One region of the Pseudomonas sp. PDM24 genome, then DNA from elsewhere that is predicted to be linked to it. Evidence: riboswitches for the same ligand, from Rfam matches in the RefSeq annotation. Region 1 holds a riboswitch; the other holds the start of a gene.
The links. Region 1 has a riboswitch for cobalamin ahead of cobW (cobalamin biosynthesis protein CobW). Riboswitches for the same ligand answer to the same signal wherever they lie in the genome.
Positions count from the first base shown of each region.

Region 2: it holds a riboswitch for cobalamin, as region 1 does, so the genes downstream of both, cobO (cob(I)yrinic acid a,c-diamide adenosyltransferase) here and cobW (cobalamin biosynthesis protein CobW) in region 1, are expected to answer to the same signal.

Region 1 is NZ_JAHUWR010000003.1:84,418-100,484, reverse strand. It holds gene KW837_RS12145 (ABC transporter substrate-binding protein) at 1-241, shown strand, start outside; gene KW837_RS12140 (DUF2970 domain-containing protein) at 248-469, opposite strand; gene metH (methionine synthase) at 625-4,335, opposite strand; gene KW837_RS12130 (fatty acid cis/trans isomerase) at 4,491-6,776, shown strand; gene nfuA (Fe-S biogenesis protein NfuA) at 7,026-7,610, shown strand; gene cobM (precorrin-4 C(11)-methyltransferase) at 7,785-8,531, opposite strand; gene KW837_RS12115 (cobalamin biosynthesis protein) at 8,614-9,027, opposite strand; gene KW837_RS12110 (CbtA family protein) at 9,024-9,731, opposite strand; gene KW837_RS12105 (CbtB domain-containing protein) at 9,743-9,949, opposite strand; cobalamin riboswitch at 10,070-10,298, opposite strand; cobalamin riboswitch at 10,486-10,700, shown strand; gene cobW (cobalamin biosynthesis protein CobW) at 10,801-11,868, shown strand; gene cobN (cobaltochelatase subunit CobN) at 11,872-15,738, shown strand; gene KW837_RS12090 (ATP-binding protein) at 15,875-16,067, shown strand, end outside.
Region 2 is NZ_JAHUWR010000001.1:231,594-247,660, reverse strand. It holds gene KW837_RS01170 (cobyric acid synthase) at 1-303, opposite strand, end outside; gene cobD (threonine-phosphate decarboxylase CobD) at 312-1,304, opposite strand; gene cbiB (adenosylcobinamide-phosphate synthase CbiB) at 1,297-2,205, opposite strand; gene bluB (5,6-dimethylbenzimidazole synthase) at 2,202-2,852, opposite strand; gene KW837_RS01150 (cobyrinate a,c-diamide synthase) at 2,849-4,231, opposite strand; gene cobO (cob(I)yrinic acid a,c-diamide adenosyltransferase) at 4,242-4,853, opposite strand; cobalamin riboswitch at 4,934-5,185, opposite strand; gene KW837_RS01140 (hypothetical protein) at 5,340-5,924, shown strand; gene KW837_RS01135 (sorbosone dehydrogenase family protein) at 5,993-7,306, shown strand; gene KW837_RS01130 (C40 family peptidase) at 7,475-8,011, opposite strand; gene KW837_RS01125 (C40 family peptidase) at 8,177-8,815, opposite strand; gene hda (DnaA regulatory inactivator Hda) at 9,044-9,748, opposite strand; gene KW837_RS01115 (AI-2E family transporter) at 9,979-11,052, opposite strand; gene KW837_RS01110 (DUF2066 domain-containing protein) at 11,083-12,141, opposite strand; gene purM (phosphoribosylformylglycinamidine cyclo-ligase) at 12,530-13,588, shown strand; gene purN (phosphoribosylglycinamide formyltransferase) at 13,588-14,238, shown strand; gene KW837_RS01095 (DUF3108 domain-containing protein) at 14,247-14,960, shown strand; gene KW837_RS01090 (DUF3859 domain-containing protein) at 15,031-15,495, opposite strand; gene KW837_RS01085 (OsmC family protein) at 15,782-16,067, shown strand, end outside.

The DNA of each region.
Region 1 (16,067 bases):
CACTCTGGGTGGTTGGGCCTTGGTGCAACTGCATGACTACGAGCAGGGCGTGGACGTCAGCCAGTACGGCGGGCGCGACCGGCAGATTCCATTGTTGCAGCTGATCAATCACGCACAAGCCAAGCGGTTGCTGGCGTTGAGTGCGACTCAGGATTATGGCGTGGATTTCCAGAAGCTCTCCGCCAAGGGGCGACCGACGTCGTATCGCTACCCGTTCAGCTTGCAAGCCCTGATGCACTGAGCCGGTTCAGATACCCGCCAGGTACACCACCAGTTTGACGATGCCAAACAGCGTCAACGCGAACACTGCCGTGAACAGAATCCCCAAAATCACGAAATGACTCGGCTTACCGTGGGTGAAATCCCGGGCCCGGTTCTTCCCGCTCTGCACCCCGAACGCCGCCGCCAAGACGCTGTGCAGCATCTGCCAGAAGGTCGGTGGCTTGTTGTTGTCGACTGGATCGTCCATAAATCCCCCGTCACGCATGCATGTAAAGCAAGCATAGACAATCCACGCAGTCCTGTAGGAGCGAGGCTTGCCCGCGAAGAACGATAATGCGGTTCCCTGTGAGACCGCGTTATCGTTCTTCGCGGGCAAGCCTCGCTCCTACAGGGGATGGGGGGTTAGTTGTCGTAACCCAGGTTAGGCGCCAGCCAACGCTCGGTCACGCTCAGCTCCTGGCCTTTGCGCGAGGTGTAGCTCTGCACCTGATCCTTGTCGATCTTGCCCACGGCGAAATACTGCGCCTGCGGGTGAGCGAAGTACCAGCCGCTGACCGCTGCCGCCGGGAACATGGCGTAGTGCTCGGTGAGGAACACGCCGCTGCGGCCGGCTTTGAGTTCTTCCGCTTCCGGGTCCAGCAGTTTGAACAGCGTGGCTTTCTCGGTGTGATCCGGGCAGGCCGGGTAGCCTGGAGCAGGGCGGATGCCGGTGTATTGCTCTTTGATCAGCGCCTCGTTGTCCAGCGTCTCGTCCTTGGCGTAGCCCCAGTAATCTTTACGCACCTGTTGGTGCAGCCACTCGGCACAGGCCTCGGCCAGGCGGTCGGCCAGGGCCTTGACCATGATCGAGTTGTAGTCGTCGCCCGCATCCTGATAGGCCTTGGCCACTTCTTCGGCGCCGATCCCGGCGGTGGTGATGAAGCCCCCCACGTAGTCGGTCACGCCGCTGTCCTTGGGCGCAACGAAGTCGGCCAGGGAGAAGTTCGGTTTGCCGTCGGTCTTGATGATCTGCTGGCGCAAGTGGTGCAGCTTGGCCAATGGCTTGCCGTCATCGCCGTAGACTTCGATGTCATCGTCGCGCACCTGATTGGCCGGCCAGAAACCGAACACCGCACGGGCGCTGATGAGTTTTTCGTCGATCAGCTTGGCGAGCATTTCCTGGGCATCGGCGTACAGCGCGGTGGCGGCTTCACCGACCACTTCATCCTTGAGGATGCGCGGGAATTTACCGGCCAGGTCCCAGGAGATGAAGAACGGTGTCCAGTCGATGTACTCGGCCAGCACCTTCAGGTCGATGTTATCCAGCACCTTGGCGCCGGTGAACGTCGGTTTGACAGGTTCGTAGCTGCCCCAGTCGAACTGCGGCTTCTTGGCGATGGCCACCGGGTAGCTCAGGCGTTCGGTACGGGCGCTGCGATTGGCGGTGCGCTCGCGAACGTCGATGTATTCCAGGCGAGTCTTCTCGACGAAACCGGCCTTCAGCTCCTTGGACAGCAATTGCGTCGCCACGCCCACAGCGCGGGAGGCGTCGGTGACGTAGATCACCGCGTCGTTGCTGTACTTGGGCTCGATCTTCACCGCCGTGTGCGCCTTGGACGTGGTCGCGCCACCGATCATCAGCGGCAAATGGAAGTCCTGACGCTGCATCTCGCGGGCCACGTGAACCATCTCGTCCAGTGAAGGCGTGATCAAGCCGGACAGGCCGATGATGTCGCATTTCTGTTCTTTGGCGACTTGCAGGATCTTCTCCGCCGGCACCATCACGCCAAGGTCGACGATGTCGTAGCCGTTGCAGCCCAGCACCACGCCGACGATGTTCTTGCCGATGTCGTGTACGTCGCCCTTGACCGTGGCCATCAGGATCTTGCCCTTGGCTTCCGGCTTGTCACCTTTTTCCAGCTCGATGAACGGGATCAAGTGGGCCACGGCCTGCTTCATCACGCGGGCGGACTTCACTACCTGCGGCAGGAACATTTTACCGGCACCGAACAGGTCGCCGACGATGTTCATACCGGACATCAGCGGCCCTTCGATCACTTCGATCGGGCGTGCAAAGGACTGACGCGACTCTTCGGTGTCTTCGACGATGTGGGTGGTAATGCCTTTGACCAGTGCATGTTCCAGACGCTTGTTGACGTCCCAGTTGCGCCACTCTTCGGTCTCGGCTTCCTTGACGCTGCCGTCGCCCTTGTACTTGTCGGCGATGGCGAGGAGGGCGTCGGTGCCTTCCGAAGTGCGGTTGAGGATCACGTCTTCGACGGCGTCGCGCAGCTCGGCAGGGATCTGGTCGTAGATCTCCAGTTGGCCGGCGTTGACGATACCCATGGTCAGGCCATTACGGATCGCATACAGCAGGAACACCGAGTGAATTGCCTCGCGCACCGGGTTGTTGCCACGGAACGAGAACGACACGTTCGACACGCCGCCGGAAGTCAGGGCGTACGGCAGTTCGTCGCGGATGTAGGCGCAGGCGTTGATGAAGTCCACAGCGTAGTTGTTGTGTTCTTCGATACCAGTGGCCACGGCGAAGATGTTCGGGTCGAAGATGATGTCTTCCGGCGGGAAGCCGACTTCGTTGACCAGAATATCGTAGGAGCGTTTGCAGATTTCTTTCTTGCGCGCTTCGGTGTCGGCCTGGCCAGCTTCGTCGAAGGCCATCACCACCACCGCGGCGCCGTAGCGTTTGCACAGTTTGGCGTGATGAATGAACTGCTCGACGCCTTCTTTCATGCTGATCGAGTTGACGATGCCCTTGCCCTGGATGCACTTGAGGCCGGCTTCTATCACTTCCCACTTGGAGGAGTCGATCATGATCGGCACGCGGGAGATGTCCGGTTCACCGGCAATCAGATTGAGGAAGGTCACCATGGCCTTCTTCGAATCTAGCATCCCTTCGTCCATGTTGATGTCGATCACCTGGGCGCCGGCTTCGACCTGCTGCAGGGCGACTTCCAGGGCTTCGGTGTAGTTGTCTTCACGGATCAGACGGGCGAATTTGGCGGAACCGGTGATGTTGGTGCGCTCGCCGACGTTGACGAACAACGAGCTGCGATCAATGGTGAACGGTTCCAGGCCCGACAGGCGGCAAGCCTTGGGAATGTCCGGAATCTCGCGCGGCGCATAGCCGGCCACCGCTTTGGCGATGGCTTCGATGTGCCCCGGCGTGGTGCCGCAGCAGCCGCCGACGATGTTCAGGAAGCCGCTTTGGGCGAATTCTTCGATGACCTTGGCGGTTTGGGCCGGCAGCTCGTCGTACTCGCCGAATTCGTTTGGCAGGCCGGCGTTCGGGTGCGCGGAAACGTGGGTGTTGGCCTTGTTCGACAGTTCTTCCAGGTACGGGCGCAACTCGCTGGCCCCGAGGGCGCAGTTCAGGCCGACCGAAATCGGTTTGGCGTGGGCCACGGAGTTCCAGAACGCTTCGGTGGTCTGGCCCGACAGGGTGCGGCCGGAGGCATCGGTGATGGTGCCGGAGATCATGATCGGCAACTCGACGCCCAGTTCTTCGAACACGCCTTGCACGGCGAAGATCGCCGCTTTGGCGTTGAGGGTATCGAAGATGGTTTCGATCAGGATCAGGTCGGCGCCGCCTTCGATCAGGCCTTTGGTGGCTTCGGTGTAGTTCTCCACCAGCTCATCGAAGGTCACGTTGCGGTAGCCAGGGTTGTTCACGTCCGGCGACAGCGAGCAGGTGCGGCTGGTCGGGCCGAGTACGCCAGCGACGAAACGCGGCTTGTCCGGGTTCTCGAGAGTTTTCGCATCGGCAATCTTGCGGGCCAGGCGAGCGCCTTCTACGTTCAATTCGTAGGCGAGTTCTTCCATGCCGTAATCGGCCATGGAAATCCGGGTGGCGTTGAAGGTGTTGGTTTCCAGTATGTCGGCGCCGGCGTCCAGATAGGCCTTCTCGATGCCGCCAATCACGTCAGGACGTGTCAGCACCAACAAGTCGTTGTTGCCTTTGACATCGCTCGGCCAGTCGGCGAAGCGTTTGCCACGGTAATCCTGCTCCTCGAGCTTGTAGCTCTGGATCATCGTACCCATGCCGCCATCGAGAATCAGGATGCGCTCTTTGAGGGCGTGCTTGAGAGCTTGAAGGCGAACGCTGCGATCGGACATTTGGACTACTCGGTAAGGCCATGACGAAGGGCCGGAATGATAACAAACCTGTGCGCTTTTGGAGCATGTACGGGTTTTGCATGAATATCGTTCATGTTGGTGCGCAGGCCAGACCGGTAGAATCGCGGCGTTTTCTCATGATCAGGACCAGGGATATGTCGTATCGCGTCGTCACCAGCCTATTGATGCTGTTTTTAAGCGGGGGCGCCGCTGCGCAAGGTCCGGACATTTCCTACGCCCGGGACATCCAACCGATCTTCACTGAAAAGTGCGTGGCCTGCCATGCCTGCTACGACTCCGCCTGTCAGCTCAATCTGGGCAGTGGTGAAGGGGCGGCCCGAGGTGCAACCAAGGCGCCCGTTTATGATGGCGAACGCAGACAGGCCGCAGCGCCGACCCGGCTGTTTTATGACGCCTTTGGCAAACGCGCCTGGCAGCAAAAAGGCTTTTATTCTGTGCTCGACGCCCAAGGCAGCCAGGCGGCGCTGATGGCGCGCATGCTCGAACTGGGCCACAAAACGCCGTTGCAACCCAACGCCAAATTGCCGGAAGACATCGTCCTTGGCCTGAATAGGGAAAATATGTGCGCCATGCCGGCGGAGTTCGACGGCTACGCCAGCTCCCACCCGAAAGAAGGCATGCCGTTGGCGGTCACCGGCCTGACCGATCAGCAATACCAGACGTTGCAACGTTGGCTGGCCTCCGGCGCGCCAATCGATGAACAGGGCCTGGTGCCCAGCGCCAAGGAAGCCTTGCAGGTGGTGCAGTGGGAAAACCTGCTCAACGCGCCGGGTGCCCGGGAGAGTCTGGTCGGGCGCTGGCTGTTCGAGCACTGGTTTTTGGCGCACCTCTATTTCAAGGACGGCGAGCCGGGGCATTTCTTTCAGTGGGTACGTTCGCGCACACCGACGGGACAGCCCATTGACTTGATCAACACTCGCCGCCCGAATGACGATCCGGGCACTCAGGTCTACTACCGTTTGTGGCCGGTGCAAGGCGTGATCGTGCACAAGACCCACATCACCTATCCGCTCAGCGCGGCGAAGATGGCGCGGATCAAAAGCCTGTTCTACAGCGGCAACTGGCAGGTCAACGCGCTGCCAGGTTATGGGCCGGAGCGACGGGCCAATCCGTTCACGACCTTTGAGGCTATCCCGGCTCAGGCGCGTTACCAGTTCATGCTCGATAACGCCGAATACTTTGTGCGCACCTTTATTCGTGGCCCGGTCTGCCGCGGCCAGATCGCCACCGACGTGATTCGCGACAACTTCTGGGCGTTGTTCCAGGCCCCGGAGCATGACCTCTATATCACCGACCCGAATTATCGCGGCCAGGCCACGCCGTTGCTGGCGATGCCAGGGCAGAACGATGATGTTGGCAGTGTCCTGAGCCTATGGCGCGACTACCGTGACAAACGCAACGAATACGAAGCCTTGCGCCGGGACAGCTACGCCGACCTGCCGGCACCGAGCTGGTCGACCCTGTGGGCCGGCAATGACAACGCTTTGCTGAGTATTTTCCGGCATTTCGACAGCGCCTCGGTGAACAAAGGCCTGATCGGTGACGTCCCGCAAACCATTTGGCTGTTCGATTTCCCGTTGCTGGAACGCACGTATTACCAGTTGGCAGTCAACTTCGATGTGTTCGGCAATGTATCCCATCAGGCCCAGACCCGGTTGTACTTCGACCTGATTCGCAACGGTGCCGAGCAGAACTTCTTGCGCTTGATGCCAGCCGACTCGCGGGACGGCTACCTCGACGATTGGTACCAGAACGGCGGCAAGCTCAAGATGTGGCTGGATTACGAGTACATCGACAATGACAAACCCACGGCACTGACGCTGGACGAAAAGGACCCGAAACGCGATTTCGCCCTGCAATTGCTGGCCCGGTACGGCGAACTCAACGCCAACCCCGACCCGATCAACCGCTGCGACGGTGCCTACTGCTCGCGGCCGAACATCGATCTGGCCTTGCAGAACGCCGAACAGGCCTTGAGCCGCCTGACTTCACGTCCGTCTGCGGGGCTGAAGGTCATCGATCAATTGCCAGAAGCCACGATGCTGCGCATCGAGACTCAAAGCGGCAAGCGCGGGGTCTATAGCCTGCTGCGCAACCGGGCCCACAGCAACGTGGCGTTCCTGCTGGGTGAGTCGCGGCGCTATCAGCCGGGGCTCGATACGTTGACGATTTATCCGGGTGTACTCAGCAGCTACCCGAACTTCATGTTCAACATTCCGGCCGGCCAAGTGCCCGCTTTCGTTGATGCGATGGAAACCGCGAAGGACGCTGCCAGTTTCGAGAAAATCGTCGAACGCTGGGGCATTCGCCGCAGTCATCCGCAGTTCTGGCAATATTTCCATGATCTGAGCCGCTACATCCACGACACCGACCCGGTGGAAGAGGGCGTGCTGGACATGAACCGCTATGAGAATCTTTGATTGAAGGCCTGAACACGCACCCCCGAACCCTGGCTGAACCCCTGTAGGAGCGAAGCTTGCTCGCGAAAGCGGTCTGACATTCAGCATAGATGTCGACTGTTGGACCGCTTTCGCGAGCAAGCTTCGCTCCTACAGGGGGCGACGGTGATCGGATGTTCATCGACAGGCACACTTTCCCGACAAAAATACTAGGACTTTGTCCGGCGCGATGATTGGCGTAAACTGCGTCCAAGCCTGCGAGGAGTTTCCATGACCGCTATTACCATTACCGACGCCGCCCACGATTATCTGGCTGATCTGCTCTCCAAGCAGAACACCCCGGGTATCGGCATCCGCGTCTTTATCACCCAGCCTGGCACCCAGTACGCCGAAACCTGCATTGCCTACTGCAAGCCGGGCGAAGAAAAACCCGAAGACACCGCGCTGGGGCTTAAAAGCTTCACCGCGTACATCGATCACTTCAGCGAAGCCTTCCTGGACGATGCAGTCGTCGACTACGCCACCGACCGCATGGGCGGCCAATTGACCATCAAGGCGCCAAACGCCAAGGTACCGATGGTCAACGCCGACAGCCCGGTCAACGAGCGCATCAACTACTACCTGCAAACCGAAATCAACCCGGGGCTGGCCAGCCACGGCGGTCAGGTCAGCCTGATCGATGTGGTCGAAGACGGCATCGCCGTGCTGAAATTCGGCGGCGGTTGCCAGGGCTGCGGCCAGGCAGACGTCACCTTGAAGGAAGGCATCGAGCGCACCTTGCTTGAGCGTATTCCTGAGCTCAAGGGCGTTCGTGACGTGACCGACCATACGCAGAAAGAAAACGCCTACTACTAAGTAAGGTGTTCGCTGCAAACATAAAAAACGGCGCCCCGTGAGCGCCGTTTTTTATGGGTGAAATTCACTGACGCCTTCGCGAGCAAGCCCGCTCCCACATTAGATCTTCACTGGACACAGTATTTGTGTTCGAAGCAGATCCACTGTGGGAGCGGGCTTGCTCGCGAATAGGGCCTATGGGCGATACAAATGCGCATGCCCCGCGCGATACAACGATGATTCACTGAAGTGATCGCTGCCCAACACCCGGCCCACCAGAATCAGCGCCGTCCGGCGAAATCCCTTGGCTTGAACCTTCCCGGCAATATCCGCCAGCGTCCCCACCACCCAGTCCTGATCCGGCCAGGTTGCCCGATGAATCACCGCGATCGGGCAATCGGCGCCGTAGTGCGGCAGCAATTCAGCAAGGATTTTCTCCAGATGATTAACCCCCAAGTGGATCGCCATGGTCGCCCCATGCTGCGCCAGACTGCCCAGTTCTTCACCGGCCGGCATGGCGGTCTTGTCGGCGTAGCGGGTCAGAATCACGCTTTGTGACACGTCCGGCAGGGTCAGTTCAGCACCCAAAAGCGCCGCGCAGGCGGCGGTGGCTGTGACGCCGGGAATGATTTCGAAAGGGATGTCGAGTTCACGCAAGTAGCGAATCTGCTCGCCAATCGCCCCGTACAGGCTCGGATCGCCGGAGTGCACCCGGGCTACGTCTTGGCCGTTGGCATGGGCGGTCTTGATCAGCTCGATGATCTGTTCCAGGTGCAATTCGGCGCTGTTGACCACCTGTTCGGCGCGGTGGCCGTCCAGTACAGCGGCGGGGACCAGGGAGCCTGCATAGATGATGACCGGGCAGCTACGAATCAGCCGCTGGCCTTTGACGGTGATCAGTTCCGGGTCGCCGGGGCCTGCGCCAATGAAGTAGACGGTCATCGTCGTGTCCTGTCAGAAAAAGGGTATGGGCACGCTTCAGATGAAGATTGCTCATGATCGAAGGCGAGGATTATCGGAGATTTTACGCGGCACTGGCCAATGCGAGGGTAGCCTGGGCGTATTTTTGTCGTGGAATCAGCAACTTTGCCGGTGCCTGAGCCAATTGTTCGGCCAGTGCCAGCGCGGCACTTTCCGCTACGCCGTAACAGCCGGTGCGTTCGAACGCGATGTCCGAGTGGTGGCTGAGTTGCGGTTCATAACCGGCCAATTGTTCGCTGCTGAAATACATCAACGGCAATGCCAGTTGTTCGGCCAGTTCGATCAGGGCGGGTTCTTCGCGCTTCAGGTCGATGCTGGCCAAGGCCTTGATCTCACGAAGCTCGATTTGATGGGCCTGTAATGCCTGATCAAGCAGCGCCCGCAGCGTGCTGACGGGGCAGCCGCGCTGGCAGCCCAGGCCGACCACCAGGGTCGGCGCTGCGCTTACGTCAGTCATGCGCAGTATTGGCCATCGCTTTTGCGGCGGAACAACCAGGCGCTGATCAGGCCCAGGGCCAGCCAGAACGCCATGTTGGTCAGCTGCGAAGCGATTTTGAACTGCGCTTCCAGGGCTTGCGGCGCGAGCATCGAATGGACTTCCGGTTGCGGCGCGCCAATCACATGAGGCACGGCCAGGATTGCCACACCAAGGATCTTCATCAGCCAGTGGCGGCTGAATGCGATCAGCGCGATGCCGACTGCTGTGGATGCGGCGGTGCCAATCCACCAGATCTGCCGTTGCGCCAGATCCGCCGCGGCAGTACCCGGCAGTTCAGGTGGCAGGCCGAGGGTGGGCGCCAGCACGAACGTCGCATAACCGGCCAGACCCCAGAGCAAGCCCTGAGAGGTACGGCGTGGAGCGCGCAAGGTGTAGAGGCCCGCGAGCATCAGGGCGAAACCGACCGCCACCACCAGATTGCCGCCGGTGGTCGACAGCACGCGCTGCCAGCCGTCTTCCGGCTCCCAGGCTTCGGCATCGTGGGTGTGAGCGGTGACAGCTCCCGCGGCGTGCTCGTGGATTTCAACCGCGGCAGGCTCGGATTTTTCGTAGGTCTCGGCCTGCAGAATCAGCGGAGCCACCCAGAAGCTTTGCAGCAGGGTCAGCAGCAGGGCGGCCAGCAGCCCGGTGAAACCTGCGGTTTGCGCAATACGCTTGATCATGTCAGCAGGTCTCAATGGCACGGGAATGCGGCGCTGTGACGGGTATCGTGCGCGGCGTTGTGTACCGCTTCGATGTGCGAGAAACCGGCGAAATACACAAGGCTGGCGCCAAGAATCGACGCACAACAAGCGGCGGTCAGGCGTTGGCTCAGGGTAGTGGTGGTGCTGATCGTGCTCTTTTTATCGGTGTTGCTGGCGGTGCTGCTGATGATCGACATGGCGCTTCCCTCTGGTCTGTCAGCGGGTGAATAGAGCGCATGAAAACCTCCGTACGCCGTGGCACGCAGAGATTTCGAACAGCGCCCGCCCACCGCGGGTTTGTTATTCAGTGAACGTAAAAGTCACTTTGTGTTGCGGGCCGGTCTCCGGGCTCGCGAGGGGCAGGGCTTGTGCCCAAACCTGCAAGCATCACCTTCCCATGCCGTATGACGGGCACAGTGGATTTGACGCTTCACTCGCTTACCGTTGCGGGGGCAGCACCGGACTGACATGGCTTTAGAGTAAAGCACATGATTCACCGGTTTCCCGTTTCACCCTGTGAAGGGCACCCGTAACAAGGCGTGTAGGAGAGCATGGGCGGGGGTTGGGCGTCAATTGGCATGGGTTCTCACTTGGATACCGAGTCGCTCCTTTCGCGAGCAAGCCCGCTCCCACAGGGGAACGCATTTCAAATGTGGGAGCGGGCTTGCTCGCGAAGGCGTCGGCTCAGGCGCCACAGAACTCAGGTGGACATTGACCCGCCCCCACACGATGCGTAGCCTTGCGCTTTCGAGGTTCTTCGGCGTCTGCCGAAGCTAAGAAGGGAACGCGGTCGATGCCGCGGCTGCCCCCGCAACTGTGAACGGTGATGTTCGCTGCCACGCCACTGCAAACCCTGATCTATCAGGTTCGCGGGAAGGCGCAGCAAACGCCAGTCGAACGATTGGCACACCGTCAGCCAGGAGACCTGCCTCGATACAGATTCTCACTACAACCGGGCGGGGTGATCCGGTGGCGGAACTCTTGCGCGCGTGCATCCGCCGCTGCGATTGTCGTCCCGTATGCCCGCCACCTTGCCAAAGGGCATCCGATGAAAACACTGGCCAAACTCCCCGTCACCATCGTTACCGGCTTCCTCGGCTCGGGCAAAACCACCTTGCTGCGCCACATGCTCGACAACGCCCAGGGCCGTCGCATCGCGGTGATCGTCAACGAGTTCGGCGAGCTGGGCATCGACGGTGAAATCCTCAAACAGTGCTCGATCGGCTGCACCGAAGAAGAAGCCAACGGACGCGTTTACGAACTGGCCAACGGCTGCCTATGCTGCACGGTTCAGGAAGAATTCTTCCCGGTGATGCGCGAACTGGTGGCCCGTCGTGGCGACCTCGACCACATCCTGATCGAAACGTCGGGCCTGGCCCTGCCGAAGCCTTTGGTTCAAGCCTTCCAGTGGCCAGAAATCCGCAGCGCCTGCACGGTTGACGCGGTGATCACCGTGGTCGACAGCCCGGCCGTCGCTGCTGGTACCTTCGCTGCGTTCCCGGACCAGGTCGATGCCCAGCGCAAACTCGACCCGAACCTGGACCACGAATCGCCGCTGCACGAGCTGTTCGCCGACCAACTGGCCAGCGCCGATCTGGTGATCCTCAACAAGGCCGACCTGATCAGCGCCGCAGACCTGGCCCGCGTGCGCCTGGAAGTCGCCGAAGAACTGCCGCCAGCGGTGAAAGTGATCGAGGCCAGCAGCGGTCGTCTGCCACTGGACGTGCTGATCGGCCTCGGTGCCGGCTCCGAAGAACACATCGACAGCCGCCACAGCCATCACGATCATCACCATGAAGGCGAAGACGATCACGATCATGACCATGACGCGTTCGATTCCATCTCCATCGAGCTGCCACAAGCCGACGAAAGCCTGCTGATGGACGCGCTGACGCAACTGGTGGTCCAGCACGGCATCCTGCGGGTCAAAGGTTTCGCGGCGGTACCGAACAAGCCGATGCGCCTGTTGATCCAGGGTGTGGGCACGCGTTTCGACAAGCACTTCGACCGTCAGTGGGGCGCTGAAGAAGCGCGCACCACCCGTCTGGTGTTGATCGGTCAGGCGCTGGATGCTGCGGCGCTCGAAGCGCAATTGCGCGCTGCGCTCAGCGTTTAAACCATGCACCTGCTCAGGACCCAGCCCGGCGGTTTCGTGTCGGATGACAACATTGCCGACCTTGGACAAACCCCCGCCGAGCTGGTGATTCTGTGCAGCGGCGATTCCAGCCTGGCGTTGCTTGCCGAAGCGGCGCAGCAGTTGCCCGACGATTACCCGAGCGTACGCCTGGCCAACCCGATGCAGGTGCAGAATCACGCCTCGGTCGATCTCTACGTCGACGAAGTGCTGCGCCACGCCAAGGTGATTCTGATCTCGCTGCACGGCGGCATCGCCTATTGGCGTTACGGCATTGAGCGGCTGGTGGAATTGTCCGAGCGCGGTGTGCAGCTGATTCTGGTGCCGGGGGACGATCGCCCGGACCCGGAACTCAGTGACCTGAGCACCGTAACCGCGCAAGACCGCGACCGGCTCTGGCACTTCCTGCGTCAGGGCGGCATGGCCAACGCGCTCGACCTGTTTCGCTGCCTCGCCAGTCGTTGGCTGGATCGCGACTACTCATGGTCCGAGCCGCAAACCCTGCCACGCACGGCGATCTACCACCCGCACAAAAGCCCCGCTGAGTTGAGTGATTGGCAAGCCGACTGGCAAGCTGATCAGCCGGTGGCGGCGGTGCTGTTTTACCGCTCGCATTTGCAGGCGGCGAACACCGGTTTCATCGATATTTTCTGCCAGCGTTTGCAGGCGGCGGGGTTGAACCCGTTGCCGATTGCGCTGGCCAGTTTGAAAGAGCCCGGCTGCCTGACGATGGTCGAGGACTTGCTGGATGAAGTCGAAGCGGGGGTGATTCTCAACACCACCGGTTTCGCCCAGTCCAGCCCCGAAGCGCCGCATCTGCGACCGTTTCGCCGCAACATTCCAGTGATTCAAGCGATCTGCGCCCAGGACAATGAACCCGGTTGGCGCGCCAGCGAACAAGGCCTCGGTCCCCGCGACCTGGCGATGCACATCGCGCTGCCGGAGCTGGACGGGCGGATCATCAGCCGGCCGATCAGTTTCAAGGACCTGGCCTGGCGCAGTGAGCGCAGTCAGTCAGACGTGGTCTGCTACCGGCCGCAACCTGAGCGCATGGATTTTGTCGCCGAACTGGCGCGGCGCTGGATCGATCTGGCGCGGGTGCCCAACGGCGAAAAACGCATCGCCCTGATCCTCGCCAACTACCCGACTCGCGATGGGCGCATCGGCAATGGCGTTGGCCTTGATACTCCGGCTGCGGCATTGAACATCCTCCGCGCGCTGCGCGCCGAAGGTTATCCGCTGCCGGCCGAGTTGCCGGACAGCGGCACCGCGCTGATCCAGCAATTGCTCGGCGGCGTCAGCAACGACCTCGACACCCTCGATCAGCGTCCCTGTCATCAAAGCCTCGCGCTGGACGACTACAACCTGATGTTCAACGCGCTGCCCGAGGCCAATCGTCAGGCGGTGCTGGAGCGTTGGGGCTCGGCCGAAAACGATCCGATGTTCCGTGGCGGACGAATGATGATTGCCGGTCTGCGCTTCGGCCTGACCTTTGTTGGCATTCAGCCGGCCCGGGGGTATCAGGTCGATCCAAGTGCTGTCTATCACGACCCGGACCTGGTGCCTCCTCACGGTTATCTGGCGTTCTACTTCTGGTTGCGCAACACCTATGGCGCTCACGGCGTGATCCATGTGGGCAAGCACGGCAACCTCGAATGGCTGCCGGGCAAGGGCGTCGGGCTGTCGGAAAACTGCTGGCCGGATGCGTTGCTCGGGCCGCTGCCGAACATCTATCCGTTCATCGTCAACGACCCGGGTGAGGGCGCCCAGGCCAAGCGCCGCACCCAAGCGGTGATCATCGATCACCTGATGCCGCCGCTGACCCGCGCCGAAACCTACGGTCCGCTGCGCAATCTCGAATTGTTGGCCGACGAATATTACGAAGCACAATTGCTCGATCCGCGCCGCGCCCGGGAACTGCAGCGCGACATTCTGCAATTGGTGCGTGACACGCACATCGACCGTGAACTGCAACTGGACGAGAGACTCGACAGCGATGCCGATGCGGCGATCTGGTTGCCGCGCCTGGACACGTACCTGTGCGACTTGAAGGAGTCGCAGATCCGCGACGGCCTGCACGTGTTTGGCGAGTCGCCAGTGGGGCGGTTGCGCATCGACACTTTGTTAGCTTTGCTGCGTATTCCTCGCGGCGATGGTCGTGGGGCGCAATCGAGTTTGTTGCGGGCGCTGGCCAAGGCGTTTGCGTTGGGTTTCGACCCGCTGGATTGCGTTTTGGCCGAGCCGTGGACCGGACCACGTCCTGTGGAACTGCAATCGCTTAACGATGAACCCTGGCGCACCGCTGGGGATACCCGTGAGCGCCTGGAGTTGTTCGCCACTCAACTGATTTCGCACACGTTGAACCAGCCTCAAGCCCAACCCGGCCCCTGTGGGAGCGGGCTTGCTCGCGAAAGCGGAGTGTCAGTCGACATTGATTTGCCTGATACACCGCTTTCGCGAGCAAGCCCGCTCCCACAGGAGGCAGGTTGGTCTGAAGTGAACGCCATCATCGACAGCCTGCGCGAAGTCGTTGCCCCACGCCTGGACGCCTGCGGCCCGGCGGAAATGCGCGGCCTGCTGGACGCCCTCAGTGGTCGATTCGTCCCCGCCGGGCCTAGCGGCGCGCCGAGTCGCGGCCGTCTGGACGTGCTGCCCACCGGGCGCAACTTCTATTCGGTGGATGTGCGCAACCTGCCGACCACCACCGCGTGGCGCATCGGCTTCCAGTCTGCGAACCTGATTCTTGAGCGGCACTTGCAAGACCACGGCGATCACCTGCGTCAGCTCGGCTTGTCGGTTTGGGGCACCGCGACCATGCGCACCGGCGGCGATGACATCGCCCAGGCCATGGCGCTGATGGGCGTGCGACCGGTGTGGGCGACGGGCAGCCAGCGTGTCGACGACTTCGAGATTCTGCCGTTGAGCCTGCTGGACCGCCCACGGGTGGATGTGACCTTGCGCGTCTCCGGATTCTTCCGCGATGCCTTTGCAAACCTGATCCGGCTGTTTGACGCCGCTGTACAAGCGGTCGCCGAGCTGGATGAACCGGACGATCTCAACCCGTTGGCGGCCAAGGTCCGCGCCGAGCGGCAAGCGTTGCTGGAATCCGGTCTGGATGAAGACGCTGCGCGGCGGCAGGCCGGCTGGCGCATCTTCGGGGCCAAACCGGGTGCTTATGGAGCAGGCGTGCAGGGCGCCATCGATGGTCGTCTGTGGCAAAGCCGCGACGACCTGGCTGAGGTTTACCTGAACTGGGGCGGCTACGCTTACGGCGGCTCTGACGAAGGCACCGCCGCCCGCGAACAGTTCGCCCAGCGTCTGAGCCAGGTGCAGGCAGTGCTGCAAAACCAGGACAACCGTGAACACGATTTGCTCGATTCCAACGACTATTACCAGTTCCAGGGAGGCATGCTGGCGGCGGTCGAAAGCCTCAGTGGTGAAGCAGCGGCCAGTTATCACGGCGACCACAGTCAGCCGGACTTGCCCAAGATTCGCACGTTGAAGGAAGAGCTTAACCGGGTGATCCGTTCCCGAGCGGCCAACCCGAAATGGATCGACGGGGTCAAGCGTCATGGCTATAAAGGCGCGTTCGAACTGGCGGCGACGGTCGATAACCTGTTTGCGTTCGACGCCACGACGCAGTTGATCGACGATCACCAATATGCGTTGCTGGCGGACGCCTATTTGCTCGATCCGGCAACCCGGGACTTTGTCCGCGAGCACAATCCCCATGCCTTGCGCGACATGACCGAACGCATGCTGGAGGCGCAGCAGCGGGGTCTGTGGAAAGAGCCGGGCGAGTACCGCGAGGCGCTGGAAAATTTGTTGCTGGACATAGAAGAAGACGGGTAACCATAAGAGGTGCGAGGACTTCGTCCTCGATCGCGGGCAAGCCTCGCTCCTACAGGACGGCGGCGCACTTGTAGGAGCGAGGCTTGCCCGCGAAGACGTACTGACAAACACCACCGACCACAATGAGTAATGCCACATGACCGACACCCCCCATTTCCCGCTCTCCGCCGTGGTCGGCGCCGATGACTTGAAGCTCGCGCTGTACCTGACCGCCATCGATCCAAAAATCGGTGGCGTACTGATCGAAGGCCCGCGCGGCATGGCCAAATCGACCCTGGCCCGAGGCTTGGCGGACCTGTTGGCCAGCGGTCAATTCGTCACCTTGCCCC
Region 2 (16,067 bases), on a different contig from region 1:
CATCGTCGTGACTGCACGGCCATGAATGATCACTTGAGCACCGGTATCACTATTGGGTTTGAGCAGCACCGGGTTCATGTCGGTGTGCGGTTCAAGGTTGGCGGCCTGGGCCTGCACCGCTTGAGCGCGACCAATCTCGCCACCGTCAGCGGTCACCGCGCTGTTGAGAGCCATGTTCTGCGGCTTGAACGGCACGACGCTGACACCCTGGCGCGTAACCCAGCGGCATAGCGCCGTCACCAGTGTGCTTTTACCGGCGTCCGATGTAGTGCCCTGCACCATCAAAGTCGCGCCCTGCACCATCAACGTAGTCATTGCGCTTCCTTAACGTAGGCTTCAAGCGCTTGCTCAAGACGCAGCCAATCCGCTTCATCGGCGGGCAAGCCAAACCGCAGGCTGCTGTTGTGGGTGAACAACCGCAGCAGAATGCCGCGCCGGGCCATGAATTCGTGCAGTGCTTCGGCGCACTCGATGATCAGCCATTGGAACAATGCGCAGCCGCCCTGAGGTTTGAAACCGTGCTGTTCAAGCAGCAACGCCAAACGCTCGCCGGCCTCGTCGGTACGAATGCGCTGTCGGGTGTGCCCGTCCGTATCCGTCAGGCACGCCTGACCCAACACTCGGGTCGGCCCACTGACCGCCCAGGGTCCGACCTGTTCGGCCAGCAGCTTGAGCAACTTGCGCTCGGCCAGCACAAACCCCAGTCGCACACCGGCCAGGCCGAAGAACTTGCCGAAGGAGCGCAGCACGATCAAGCCGATCTGATTGGCGAACGGCGCCAGACTCAAATGCGGGGTGTTGTCCATGAACGCCTCGTCCACCACCAGCCAGCCTCCGCGCTGGGCCAGCCGCGCATGCCAATCCAGCAGGCGAGCCGGAGTCAGGCTCAACCCCGTGGGATTGTTCGGGTTGACCACCACCAGCACGTCGAGGCTGTCGAGAAAGAAATCGACTTCCGACTCCAGCACTTCACGCACGATGTACCCGTTGCGACGCCAGGCTTGGGCGTGTTCGGCGTAACACGGCGACAGCACGCCGACCTTGCCGGCCCGGCGCAACCGCGGCAGCAACTGGATCGCCATTTGCGAGCCGGCCACCGGCAACACCTGAGCCGCACCGTAATAGTCGCAGGCAGCCTGCTCCAGACCGTCATCGTTTTCCGGCAACCGCGCCCAGGCCCGCAGCGGGATGTCCGGAACCGGGAATGGCCAAGGCGCCAGGCCACTGGACAGGTCGAGCCAATCGGCTTCGGCAATGCCGTATTCAAGCGCCGCCTTGCGCAAGCGGCCACCGTGTTCAAGCATAGAATTCAGCCCCCACGCAGAGAATCAGCAGCCATAACCATACCCCGCGCTGGACCAATTGCCAGCCACGGTTGATGGAATCGGCATCCGCCGGCACGCCTTCGCCCAACTGCGGACGCTGATGCAGTTCACCGTGATAAATCGCCGCCCCACCCAACTCGACACCCAGCGCGCCAGCACCGGCCGCCATCACCGGCCCGGCATTCGGGCTGTCCCAGGTCGGGCCCTGGGTACGCCAGCACTTCAATGCCAGTCGGGTTTTACCCAGCAGCGCGTAGGTCAATGCCACCAGACGTGCAGGAATGTAGTTCAGAACATCATCGATCTTCGCCGCAGCCCAACCGAAACGTTCGAAGCGTTCGTTGCGATAACCCCACATCGCGTCGAGGGTATTGCTCAGGCGATAAAGCACCACGCCGGGCGCGCCCGCCACGGCAAACCAGAACAGCGCGGCGAATACCGCATCGCTGCCGTTCTCCAGCACCGATTCGGTGGCGGCGCGGGCGACTTCGGTTTCATCCAGTTCGCTGGTCTGACGGCTGACCAGATAACCAACACGTTTGCGCGCCTCGATCAGATCATCGCTGCGCAGGGCCTTGGCCACCGGCTCGACGTGCTCGCCGAGACTGCGCATGCCGAGGGCACAATAGAGCAAGAGAATCTCGACAATCCAGCCAACGTAAGGCGCCCAGGAAAGTGCGGTGGCCAACAAGGTCAGCGGCACGACCGCCATCACCCAGGCCGTAACGCCGTGACTGCGCCAGCCGCGGCCACCGGAGTTGAAACGTTGCTCGATGCGATCGGCAAAACGACCGAACGCCACCAGCGGATGCCAGCGTTTGGGCTCACCCAGCAGCGCATCCAGCGCGACCGCGGCGACACTCAACAACGCCACACTCATTGACTCACTCCCCAATAATTTTCATACAGCAATTCGCTGAGTGGACGCGCCTGCGCCCAGCCTTCAAGTACCAGCATCGGCGCCGGGTAGAATTCCTTGACCGGCCCCAGGCAAAGAACAGCCAAAGGCTTGGCCCCGACCGGTAAACCCAGCAAATCCGCCAGCGCTTGTGGCTCGAACAATGACACCCAGCCCATGCCAAGGCCTTCGGCGCGGGATGCGAGCCAAAGGTTCTGGATGGCGCAGGACAGCGATGCCATGTCCATTTCCGGCAATGTACGACGGCCGAAGATATGCCGCTCACGATCGTCCATCAGCGCGGCGACCAGCACCTCGGCGCAGTCGTTGATGCCTTCGACCTTGAGCTTCATGAATTCGTCGGAGCGTTCGCCGAGGGCTTCGGCGGTGCGGATGCGTTCTTCTTCCACCAGCTGTTGAATCTTGCCGCGCAGTGCCCGGTCGCTGATGCGGATGAAACGCCAGGGCTGCATCAGGCCGACACTCGGCGCTTGGTGCGCGGCTTCGAGCAGACGCCTCAGTAACTCGGGTTCGACCGTGCCGCCGCTGAAGTGCCGCATGTCGCGGCGCTCGGCGATGGCTCGGTAAACGGCTGTGCGTTCGGCTTCGGAAAATGTGTTGTCGGTCATGGCCTCTTCGCGAGCAAGCCCGCTCCCACATTTGAATTGCATTCCCCTGTGGGAGCGGGCTTGCTCGCGAAGGCGTCCTCAAGGTCAGGCACAAACAGCGCTGCAATCGCCGATGGATTGGACGGAAAATAAAAATGTACATAAGAGGCCGTCATCCGCCCCTCACGATAAACCGCCTCCGCCCCTCGTCCGCCATTGGGGCTCAAACCTCGAGCAATCGGCTCAAGCCCGGTGCTGGTCAGCGAGTGGTGATAGGTGTGCCCACGCAGCAAACCTTCCGGCAATTCGACCTCCTGCAAGGCCAGCGCGGCAAGACGCTTCTGCATCACCGCATCACCGGCCAGCAAGCCAACCAGTTCAGCGCGAGTGCCCTCGACATCGGTCAAGGAATCCAGCAGATACAGCATGCCGCCACACTCGGCCAGCAACGGTTTGCCCGCCGCGTGGTGAGCGCGGATCGCGGTCAGCATCGGCGTGTTTTGCGACAACGCTACATGGTGCAATTCAGGGTAACCGCCCGGCAGATAGAGGCTGTCTGCCTCAGGTAATTCGCTGTCGCGGATCGGCGAAAAGAAAGTCAATTCGGCGCCCATGGCCCGCAGCAGATCCAGGCTCGCGCCGTAGGTAAACGCGAAAGCTTCGTCCCGGGCCACGGCAATCCGAACACCGGCCAGCAACGGTTCGGCTGCGATCATTTCAGGCGCGGCGAATTCCACGGCTGGCGGCAGCGCCACGTCGCAACTGCTGGCTAATGAGTCGGCGGCCGCATCGAGACGCAGGTCGAGATCATTCAGTTCGCTGGCCTGAACCAGGCCGAGATGCCGACTCGGCAATTCGATCCCGGTCTCCCGGGACAGCGCGCCATACCAGCGCAAGCCTTCAGTCAGGCTGCCTTCGAGCAACTGCGCATGGCGCACGGTGCCGACCCGATTGGCCAGCACACCGGCAAACGGCAAGTCCGGCTGATAACGCGCAAGGCCCAGGGCCAGCGCGCCAAAGGTCTGTGCCATGGCGGTGCCGTCGATCACGCCGAGCACCGGCACACCGAAGTGCCGCGCCAGATCGGCGCTGGACGGCGTACCGTCGAATAGCCCCATGACGCCTTCGATGAGGATCAGATCGGCTTCGCCAGCGGCCTCCCACAATAGACGCCGACTTTCTTGCTCGCCGACCATCCACATGTCGAGTTGATAAACCGGTGCACCGCTGGCGCGCTCGAGAATCATCGGGTCGAGAAAGTCCGGGCCGCATTTGAACACACGAACCTTGCGCCCCTGATTGCGATGCAAACGGGCGAGCGCGGCGGTGACGGTGGTCTTGCCCTGACCGGAGGCCGGTGCGGCGATCAGTACCGCCGGGCATTGACGATGGCTATTCATAAAGTGCAGTTCACAACTCGACGCCTTTTTGCGCTTTGATTCCGGCCTGGAAGGCGTGCTTGATCATGCCCATTTCAGTGACAGTGTCGGCCAGCTCGATCATCTCAGGCTTGACGCCGCGACCGGTGACCACCACGTGCTGCATCGGCGGTCGCGCCTGCAAGTCGCTGAGCACCTGATCGAGATCGAGGTAGCCGTGCTTGAGGGCGATGTTCAACTCATCGAGCACCACCAGACCGATGGCCGGATCACGCAGCAATTCGCGGGACACTGCCCAGGCGGCTTCGGCGGCGGCGATGTCGCGCTGACGGTCCTGGGTTTCCCAGGTAAAGCCCTCGCCCATTACATGAAAACGCACCTGTTCCGGGAAGCGCCGAAAAAATAGCTCCTCGCCAGTGCTGGTGCGCCCCTTGATGAACTGCACCACGCCGCACTGCATGCCGTGGCCCATGGACCGCGCAAGCATGCCGAACGCCGAACTGCTTTTGCCTTTGCCGTTACCGGAAAGCACCAGCAGCAAACCGCATTCATTCGGCGAGTTGGCGATGCGTTCGTCGATCACCGCTTTTTTTCGCAGCATGCGCGCCAGATGGCGTTCGTCACGATCGGGAGTATCAGTCATGGGGGAGCTCTCCGTTGAGGCTGGATAACGGCGGGCAGGCACAAGAATAGACGGCAAGAAGCCTGGCATCGCCCACCGTGATGCCGTTGGATGAATCAGGCCGGTCTCCGGGCTCATGAGCGGCTTGCGCCTGACTGCGCGCCTTCCCATGTCGACAGTCGACACAGTGGCTAGGGCCTGATGACAGGCCCTCGCGCAGCTTTTACTCATTTACCGTTGCGGGGGCAGCGCCGGGATCGTGATCATTCTTCGCTGGAAGAAATTCATTCACCGGCTTCCCTGTTTCACTCTGTCGACCAAGGTCACAGAGCACCTGAAACAAGCCGCGAAGGTTAGAGGGTTGGGGGTGGAGCGTCAATTAAAGCCGGGGCGCCGCTGAGCGAATAACTGCCGTCGATCAATTAACTGACGCCAATCTTGTGCCACACTGTCAGCAGTGATATCAAAGAGCCACAACCTGACAACACAATAACAAGGGTGAGCCACATGCAAGGCATGATCATCAGCAATCCGAAGCTGGAATTCCTGCGCCCGGTGCTGGAACGCTGGTTTGACTGTATCGACCGCTACAACGCCGTGCGCGGCGATAACGATACACCTTACTGGTACGACGAAAACGCCAACCTCGGTCTGCTCTGCGCCGCGGCCTGGATGGCAGAAATGGTCACGCTGGCACAGACGTCGACCCGCAAACAGATCGAAGAAGGCGAACGCAACGCCCGCGCCGATCTGTTTATCGCCAGCAGCGAAGAGCGCGCGTATCTCCAGGCCACCCAGCGCTGGCCACGGGTCAATAGCCTGAACCTGACGCAGGCACTGGCGGACATCACCAGTGACGCGAAGCGAATCAGCTACGCCAGCGATCTGAAACTCGGCTGTCTGTTTGTCGCACCACAAAAAGCCCAACACAGCGCCACCCCGGAAGAACTCCAGGACATGGTCGACGACCTGCAAAAGGAACACACCTGCGCCGTGGCCTGGTATTTCCCTTACGCCTACCGCAAGTTGCGCAATGAAGCCGGCAACTACCATCCAGGCATCGCTGTTCTGCTCAAGGAAGCCCGCGGCTGACCGGTTGAACCATCGACCGTCTACGCTTCTCTATGATTACGTCAATGCATTCATAGGGAAGATCAGTAATGCGCAAACCCCAGCTCGTTTTCATCATCGCGCTCGCCGGAGGGCTCGCCGCCTGTGGTGAAACCTCCAGCCTGCAAGTCTCGGATGGCACAGGCCCCTCGCCCAAGCTGCCAGAACCGAATAAAACCCTGATCCCGACGGTGAACATCGCCCCGGCGATCGGCTGGCCTGAAGGCAAGAAACCTGTCGCCGCCACCGGGACTCAAGTGGCGGCGTTTGCCGAAGGCCTCGATCATCCGCGCTGGCTCTATGTGTTGCCCAACGGCGATGTGCTGGTGGCCGAAACCAACGCACCGCCTAAACCCGATGATGGCCAAGGCATTCGCGGCTGGGTCATGGGCAAAGTCATGGGCCGTGCCGGTGCCGGCGTCCCCAGCCCGAACCGCATCACCCTGCTGCGGGACAAGGACCACGATGGCGCTGCCGAAACCCGCACAGTATTCCTGGAAAACCTCAACTCGCCCTTCGGCATGACCCTGGTCGGCAATGACCTGTACGTCGCCGACACTGATCGCCTGCTGCGTTTCCACTATGAAAACGGTGAGACGGCGATCAAGTCGCAGCCCATCAAGGTGGTCGACCTGCCGGGCGGCACGCTGAATCATCACTGGACCAAAAACGTCATCGCCAGCAAGGATGGCAGCAAGCTGTACGTCACCGTGGGCTCGAATAGCAACGTCGGCGAAAACGGCATGGATCAGGAGGAAGGTCGCGCGGCAATCTGGGAAGTGGATCGCGCCACCGGCAATCATCGAATCTTCGCCTCGGGGATTCGCAATCCAAACGGCCTGGCCTGGGAACCGCAGAGCGGCGCACTGTGGACAGCCGTCAACGAGCGTGACGAAATCGGCAGCGACCTGGTGCCGGACTACATCACATCCGTGAAGGATGGCGGGTTCTATGGCTGGCCCTACAGCTATTACGGCCAGCACGTCGACATTCGCGTCGAGCCGCAAAACCCCGATCTGGTGGCCAAGGCGATTGCACCGGACTACGCGGTGGGGCCGCATACCGCGTCACTGGGCCTGACGTTCGCCGAAGGCAGCAAGTTGCCCGCGCCGTTCACCCAAGGCGCCTTCATCGGCCAACACGGCTCGTGGAACCGCAAACCTCACAGCGGCTATAAAGTGATTTTCGTGCCGTTCACCGCCGGCAAACCGACCGGGCAGCCGGTGGATGTGCTCACCGGCTTCCTCACTGACGACGAAAAAGCCATGGGCCGGCCGGTGGGTGTTGTGATCGATCAGCAAGGCGGCTTGCTGGTGGCGGATGATGTGGGGAACAAGGTGTGGCGCGTGTCCGCGGCCAAGTAATCAGCTCTGACCGTAGGAGCGAGGCTTGCCCGCGAAGGCGGCAGTACAGTCAACATTGATATCGACTGACACACCGCTTTCGCGGGCAAGCCTCGCTCCTACAGCTTATTGCACAGCGCCAACCTATCGCCCAGCGCGAGTCATCCCTCAAGCGAGCGCTAATGACAACTACGGATTATGTGCCAAATGCTCAGGTTGCAAGACGCGCTTGGCGCTCAGGTAGGCTTTCTGCCAGTAAGCCTTGGACAGGCTGTCCAGCTTGACCGTGCCGCCCGTGGCTGGCGCGTGGACGAAGCGGCCTTCGCCGACGTAGATACCGGCATGGCTGACCTGGGAGCCGCCATTGGTGGCGAAGAAAATCAGGTCGCCAGTTTGCAGGCCTTCCTTGCCGACACTGGGGGCTTGCATGCCGATCATTTCGCGGGTGGAGCGCGGTAAGGAAATGCCGGCGACATCGCGATAAACGTAACCGATCAGACCACTGCAATCGAATCCGGAATCCGGCGTGTTGCCGCCCCAGCGATAAGGTGTTCCCACCAGGCCCAGCGCGCGAAACAGCACGTCTTCTGCCGCAGGGGAAAAGGCTTGGGAAGGACCGAAAACAATGGGAGCGCGAACCACCGGCGCAGGTGGCGGTGTGCGGCTGGCGCAGGCGCTGAGCAGCGCTGCGAAGAATATGAATGTGAGGCGGGCCGACATCGTCATAAACAGAACATCCTGATCTGGCTGCGGCTTTTTCCACCGAAAAGGCAGAAAAGAAAACCGCCTGCGCAGAACGCAGGCGGTTTGCCATCAATAATAGATCAGGATTCTAGCGGCTACGCGGCAAACTTCAAGTAAGACTTTAAGTTCGCCCTATAAACTGTCCGCTTACTTGCGAGCCGTGACGATAGCCGGGGCCGCAGTCGGCGCCATCGCGAGTGCGCGCTTGGCTTCGATGAAGGTTTTGCTCCAGTAGCTGTCGCCCAGACTATCAATCCGGACACCACCGCTTTTGCGGCTGCTGGAGTGGATGAACTGGTTGTCACCCAGGTAGATCCCGGCGTGACTGACACGACCGCGACGACCATTGGTGGCGAAGAACAGCAAGTCACCCGGTTTGAGGGCGCTGCGGGCAACCAGAGGAGCGTCAACGTTGATCATTTCGCGGGTGGAGCGCGGCAGGTTCATGCCGGCTTCTTCACGAAACAGATAACCGATGAAGCCGCTGCAGTCGAAGCCGGCCTCGGAGGTGCCGCCGAAACGGTAACGGGTACCGATCAGGGACATGCCACGTTCGAGGATGCTGTCGGCGAGAACCGGAAGCTGGTACGACTTGCCGCCGGCGAAGTCTGCCAGTTCTTTATCGGTGACTAGCTCTTCCTGGAAAAGAACGGAAGAAGACTGCGCGGTAACTGAATTTGAAACCTGCTGTTTTGGCGCTTGCTGGGACACTGGAGAGTGGGCAGCGCAACCGAACAACAGGGTGACGAGTGCGAGAGGCACGAGGGGTGCGAAGCGATTTAGCATGGGCACGACCGTGGCTGATAGTTTCTAAAGAAGCCGCGACTATGCCCGCTATCGACCTCATTTGCAAATTCAATCGATCTGTATGTGACTTTTCGGTTTCTCGTTTACATCTAAGCGCTTAAGCCCATTTTGAACCTTTGCGCAGCCTGCCCTCTTGCAGGAAAGCGGGTTTGTTGACGCCTGGAATATGCCGAAACCCGTGTAAAACCTGAGTTTGATCAGGTTTTTTTACCAACCAAGGGTTTCTTTCAGGAACGGGATTGTCAGCTTGCGCTGGGCTTGAAGGGAGGCCTGATCGAGGCGTTCAAGCAGCTCGAAAAGCGCGCTCATGCTGCGGGTACCGCGGGTCAAGATAAAATGCCCGACTTCATCGGTCAGGTGCAGGCCGCGACGGGATGCGCGCAACTGCAAGGCACGCAATTTGTCTTCGTCAGAGAGTGGGCGCATCTGGAAGATGAGTGCCAGTGTCAGCCGCGACTTGAGGTCTGCCAGCTTCACCGGCAGTTCACGCGGGGACGTCGAGGCGGCGATCAGCAGACGCCGGCCGCTGTCACGCAGACGATTGAACAGATGGAACAGCGCCTCTTCCCAATCCGCCTTGCCGGCGACTGCCTGCAGATCGTCCAGGCAGACCAGTTCGTATTGTTCGAGGTTATCGAGGATTTCAATGCCGCGGTCCAGCAACTCGGCCAACGGCAGGTACACCGCCGGTTCCCCCAGTTGTTCGAAGCGCAGACACGCCGCCTGCAACAAATGCGTGCGCCCTACCCCGTCCTTGCCCCAGAGGTAAATCAGGCTTTCCGTCCAGCCAGCGTCGGCTTCGCAGAGCCGCTCGACATAGCCGAGTGCAGCGGCATTGGCGCCTGGGTAGTAATTGATAAAGGTAGCGTCATCACGCAGACGCACACCTAGGGGCAGCTGAATCGGTTTCATGCTGACTGAACAGTTCCAAAGGAACCGTTAGTGGCCTCTGTGTAAAGTTTGCGAAGTTTATACCCGTGAGGCTGACCGCACAATGCGACAGACCACAAGCAAAATCAAAGGTTTGCGATAACACACTGGTTTTATGACCGTTTCTTTGGCGGCGCATGTGACAGCCACACGAGGGAGACGGGCAAACCTGGCACGCAACCAGACTGCCCGCTACGAGCGATCAAAAAACCTTACACCTCGGATTCGTCGACACCGCCGTAGATATCCGAGTCCTTATACAAATCATGCATATGGCGCACCAGGACCATGATCACCGCCGCCACTGGCAACGCCAGCAACACACCGGTAAAACCAAACAGCTCGCCGCCAGCCAGGATGGCGAAGATCACTGCCACCGGATGCAGGCCGATCCGGTCTCCCACCAGCAACGGCGTCAGGACCATGCCTTCCAGCGCCTGGCCGACCATGAACACCGCGACAATACCGATCATGGGATACAAATCGCCACCGAACTGGAACAGACCGGCAATCAATGCCGCACCAATTCCGATGACGAACCCCATGTACGGCACGATCGCCGCCAACCCGGCAATCAGACCAATCAACAGCCCCAGCTCCAGCCCGACGATCATCAAGCCTGCGGCGTAGATCACACCCAGCGCCAGCATCACCAGCAACTGCCCGCGCACGAAGGCCCCGAGCACTTCATGGCATTCTCCCGCCAAGGTCATGACGCGCTCTTCACGATCACGGGGCAGCAGGCTGCGGATTTTGGCCATCATCAGATCCCAGTCGCGCAACAGATAAAAACTCACCACCGGAATCAGCACCAGATTGGCCAGCAAGCCAATCAGTGCAAGACCTGAAGCCGTCGCTTGACTCAGCACCACGCCGACCACATCGGTGGTCTGGCCCATGTGCTCGCTGAACGCCGCCTTGAGCTTGTCGAATTTCCAGAAGCCGTCCGACAACCCCATCTTCGATTGCGCCCACGGCACGGCGGTGTGCTGCAACCAGTCGAGCATTTGCGGCGCCAGTTCATACAAGCGAAACAGTTGCTTGGCGAGCAGCGGCACCAACACCAACAGCAACGCGGTGACGAGCAATGTGAACAAGGCAAACACCGCCACCACACCCCAGGTCCGTGAAAGGCCGTACTTTTCCAGACGATCCACCAGCGGGTCGAACAGATAAGCCAGCAACAGCGCCACCAAAAAAGGCGTCAGGATCGGGTGCAACAGGTAAACAAACGCGCAAAGCAGGACCACCCCACCGAGCCAGAACCAACGCCGTGTATCGGCCATGTACCACTCCTGCTTCTATATAAAGAAAAACTACCAGCGAAAACGTAACAGTGGTGTCGGTGCCGGGGCTGGCGCTACGGCCGGTGTCGAGCCAGCAACCACAGGCTGAACAGGCACCGTTGGAGCCGGCGCCTCACCGGCCGGAATTTCCTGCAACCTGCCCAAAGACAACTGCGCCCGCAGCTGATCGGGGCTGCCGTTGACCCGATAAAGCACGCGGTCGCCGTCGACACTTTGCAGGCGTGCGCCAAAAGGCTCCAGCAAACGCCCGAGCGTTGCATAACGCTCCAGGCTCATCCCTTGCACTTCCAGCAATTGCTCGCTCGAAGCGCCCGGTTTGGCGGCAAAACGCGGCGCCAGGCGCTGACTGACCGCCAGCATCACCGCATCGGCCAGCGCGGCGGTATCGGCGCCCTGCACGCTACCGGCTTCTTTCTGATCGCCCAACCATAAACGCCACTTGGCTTGCCATTGGCCACCCTCTTCACGGGCATGCACCGCCAGCAAGGCATCGGCATTGTAACGGTCGGATGCTCCTTGCAGCGGCGCAGGGTCTGCACTTTCCAGATTCGGCGCAGTGGCGACAATCTGCTCGTTCAGGTCCGCCAGCGGCAAACGCAGCGGCAGACCACGATGTTGCGCCGCTCGAAGCAGTGGTGTGGCGCTGGCCTGGCCATCGCCGACCAGGCTCGAACCTTCAGTGGAATCGTTCAACCACCAGCCGAGGATCGACGGCCGATTGGCACCCCACACAGCCAACCCGGCACGCCGCAAGGCCTGTTCAGTGGTGGCCGGGTCGAAATCGACTTTCAGCACTTGCGGTGGCCCGGCGTCATATCCGAACTGACTGATGATCTGCTGAGGGTCTTTGCGCACGGTCGCCAGACCCGGGCTCTGCGCCGCCTTTGGGTCGCCAGTCAGGCGCAACACCAACGTATCCAGCGCCCGCTGAGTCGCCTGATCGCGCTCCTCCGGTGTCTGGCTGCTGACGGGCTCGCGCACTTGATAGAGGCCTTTGACGGTTTCGGCATGACCGGTCAGGCTGGCCATGGTTAAACAGCCCACGAACAAGAATTTAAGAAAACGCATAAAAAGATTCCTGACGACAAGAGCGGCTGGAACAGACCGCGTGAAGATGATTGAACCAAGGGTCTGTTGACCACACGTTCAAGCAAAACATTCACCCGATCCCGGTAAGTTTTCGCACTGTCATAACGATAGACGGTTAATGTCGATACCTTATACAGCCATCCGGGACGCCACCAACACGGGCAATATCGGTTTTTTTAACGCGATATGCCCCTGCCCGTCGGCACGAGGATGGCCGCTGCCCCTCAAGCCTGATAAAATCGCGCGCCTTCGCAGACCGGCAACAGCCGGGCCCCCTGAAATTCGCGGATGGCACTCGCCTTCGTCTGTTTCGGCGGTCCCACTGGACTCGGTCGTTACCCCTGAATCCCCCCTAAAGGCCTGGATCATGAGCAAGCAACCCTCCCTGAGCTACAAGGACGCCGGTGTAGACATCGACGCCGGTGAAGCATTGGTCGAACGCATCAAGAGCGTCGCCAAGCGCACTGCGCGCCCGGAAGTCATGGGCGGCCTGGGCGGTTTCGGCGCCCTCTGCGAAATCCCGGCCGGTTACAAACAACCGGTACTGGTCTCGGGCACTGACGGCGTCGGCACCAAGCTGCGCCTGGCGCTGAACCTGAACAAGCACGACAGCATCGGCATCGACCTGGTTGCCATGTGCGTGAACGACCTGGTGGTCTGCGGTGCCGAGCCGCTGTTCTTCCTCGACTACTACGCCACCGGCAAACTGAACGTCGAAACCGCGACCCAGGTCGTGACCGGCATCGGCGCTGGCTGTGAACTGTCCGGCTGCTCCCTGGTCGGCGGCGAAACCGCTGAAATGCCGGGCATGTACGAAGGCGAAGACTATGACCTGGCCGGCTTCTGCGTCGGCGTCGTGGAAAAGTCTGAAATCATCGACGGTTCCAAAGTCGCTGCAGGCGATGCCCTGCTCGCCCTGCCGTCTTCCGGCCCGCACTCCAACGGCTACTCGCTGATCCGCAAGATCATCGAAGTGTCCGGTGCAGACATCGAAAATATCCAGCTCGACGGCAAACCGCTGACCGACCTGCTGATGGCCCCGACCCGCATCTACGTGAAGCCGCTGCTCAAGCTGATCAAGGAAACCGGCGCCGTCAAAGCCATGGCCCACATCACCGGTGGTGGCCTGCTGGACAACATCCCGCGCGTTCTGCCAAAAGGCGCACAAGCGGTGGTTGACGTTGCAAGCTGGACTCGCCCTGCCGTGTTCGACTGGCTGCAAGAGAAAGGCAATGTCGACGAAAACGAAATGCATCGCGTGTTGAACTGCGGCGTCGGCATGGTTATCTGCGTTGCTCAAGAGCACGTTGAAACTGCGCTGAACGTATTGCGTGAAGCCGGCGAGCAACCTTGGGTCATCGGTCAGATCGCCACCGCAGCCGAAGGCGCGGCCCAGGTTGAACTGAAGAACCTCAAGGCTCATTGATGTCCCAGACCTGTGATGTGGTGGTGCTGTTGTCCGGCACCGGCAGTAACTTGCAGGCCTTGATCGACAGCACGCGGACCGGCGACAGCCCGGCCCGCATCGCTGCGGTGATCTCCAACCGCGCCGACGCCTACGGCCTGCAACGCGCCAGGGACGCGGGTATCGACACCCGCACCCTGGATCACAAGGCTTTCGAAGGTCGCGAGGCCTTCGATGCCGCGCTGATCGAACTGATCGACGCCTTCAACCCCAAACTCGTGGTACTGGCCGGCTTCATGCGCATTCTCAGCGCTGACTTCGTGCGCCACTATCAGGGTCGCCTGCTCAATATCCATCCCTCGCTGCTACCCAAATACAAAGGGTTACACACCCATCAGCGCGCGCTGGAGGCCGGCGACACTGAACACGGCTGTTCCGTGCACTTCGTCACCGAGGAACTCGATGGCGGACCACTGGTCGTACAGGCAGTAATACCGGTAGAGTTGCACGATTCGCCGCAGAGTCTGGCGCAGCGAGTCCATACCCAGGAACACCTGATCTACCCGATGGCCGTACGCTGGTTTGCCGAAGGTCGTTTATCACTCGGTGAACAAGGTGCTTTACTGGACGGACAGTTGCTCGCGGCCAGCGGCCACTTGATTCGAACCTAGGAGATTTTATGCGTCGCGCCCTGCTCTTCGCTTGCGCTCTGCTCGCCCTGCCGTTTGCGCAGGCCGCAGACCTTCAACCTTTCTCCGCCAGCTACACCGCCGACTGGAAGCAGCTGCCCATGAGCGGCACTGCCGAACGCAGCCTGACCAAGGGAGCCAACGGCGTCTGGAAACTCAGCTTCAAGGCGTCGATGATGATCGCCAGCCTGACTGAAGAAAGTACCCTGACCCTGGACAAGGACACCCTGCTGCCACAGTCCTACCACTTCGAACGTGGCGGTCTGGGTAAAGCCAAGAAGGCTGATCTGGACTTCGACTGGACCAACAAAATGGTCACCGGCACCGATCGTGGTGACGCCGTCAAGCTTCCACTCAACCGCGGCATGGTCGACAAGTCCACCTATCAACTGGCGCTGCAGCATGACGTCGCCGCTGGCAAGAAAAGCATGAGCTATCAGGTCGTCGATGACGGCGAAGTCGATACCTATGACTTCCGCGTGCTGGGTTCGGAGAAAGTCGACACCAAGGCTGGCCAGATCGATGCGATCAAGGTCGAGCGCGTGCGCGACCCGACTCAAAGCAAGCGCATCACCGTGCTGTGGTTTGCCAAGGACTGGGATTACCTGCTGGTCCGTTTGCAACAGGTCGAAACCGACGGCAAGGAGTACAACATTATGCTCCTCGACGGTACGGTCAACGGCAAGACGGTCAAAGGCAGCTGATCCGCACCAACATGAAAGCCCCGCAAACGCGGGGCTTTTTTTCGTCTGGCATTTGGCTGGGCGAGAGCAATCAGCGCACGGTAAAGCGTTGCTGGGCCAGCAGACGGTCGCCCTGGAACACCATGAAACGCCATTCACCGGGAACGACTTCATGGCTTTCGGTGAACTCGTACGCCATCACGTCCTGCGGAGCACCGGGTACCAATTTTTGAGTCACTTCCAGTTTGTCGTGCCGCACGCCATCCGGAGTGCGGATGCCCGGCGTGAAATAGAGCAAAGTCAGTGGTTGGTCTTCGGCGACTTTGCCGGACAACTGGTAGCGCATACCGAACTTGGTGCCGAGTTTGGCGGGGACGATTTCGGTTTGCTGGATCTGTTCATTGCTGCGGCGCAAAACTCGCTCGCCCGATTGCAGTTCGGCTTTCGGGCCAGCGAACACGCCGTATTCCACTGGGCCTTCGACGCGGACTTCGGCACTGGCCAGACCACTGACGAACATCATTGTGGCCAGGGCGGTTAAACGGGTGAGGTGCATGGTGCGCTCCTTGATTGAGATGAGCGCGAGGGTATGACGCCGGGGTGACAGGACGATGACAAGTTCAGTGAAACCCTGTAGGAGCGAGGCTTGCCCGCGAAGAACGATGACGCGTATTGCCTGAAAAACCGCGGTGCATTCTTCGCGGGCAAGCCTCGCTCCTACAGGTTCTGCGTCTTAGTCGAATCGACCGACAAGAAAGTGGAACGCGAATTTGAAGGGATGCTCTATAACTTCAGGGTCTTTTTTGATCGAATGACTTTTCCCACTGTCTGCGAGGTTTCTTATGACTGTTACCGTCAATACCGTCTCCGCCGAAGGTTTTCGTCACAGCGTCCAGATCGATGACCACGAACTCTTTGCCGATGTATCGAAAACCTCTGGTGGCGAAGGCACCGCGCCTGAACCACACGACTACTTCGACGCAGCCCTCGGCGCCTGTAAGGCCCTGACGCTGAAAATGTATGCCAAGAAAAAGGACATCCCGCTGACGGGCGTCGAGGTTGAGGTCACGCGTGATAACAGTGAAGAGCAGAAAGGCAAATACGCCCTGCACGTCGAACTCACGCTCA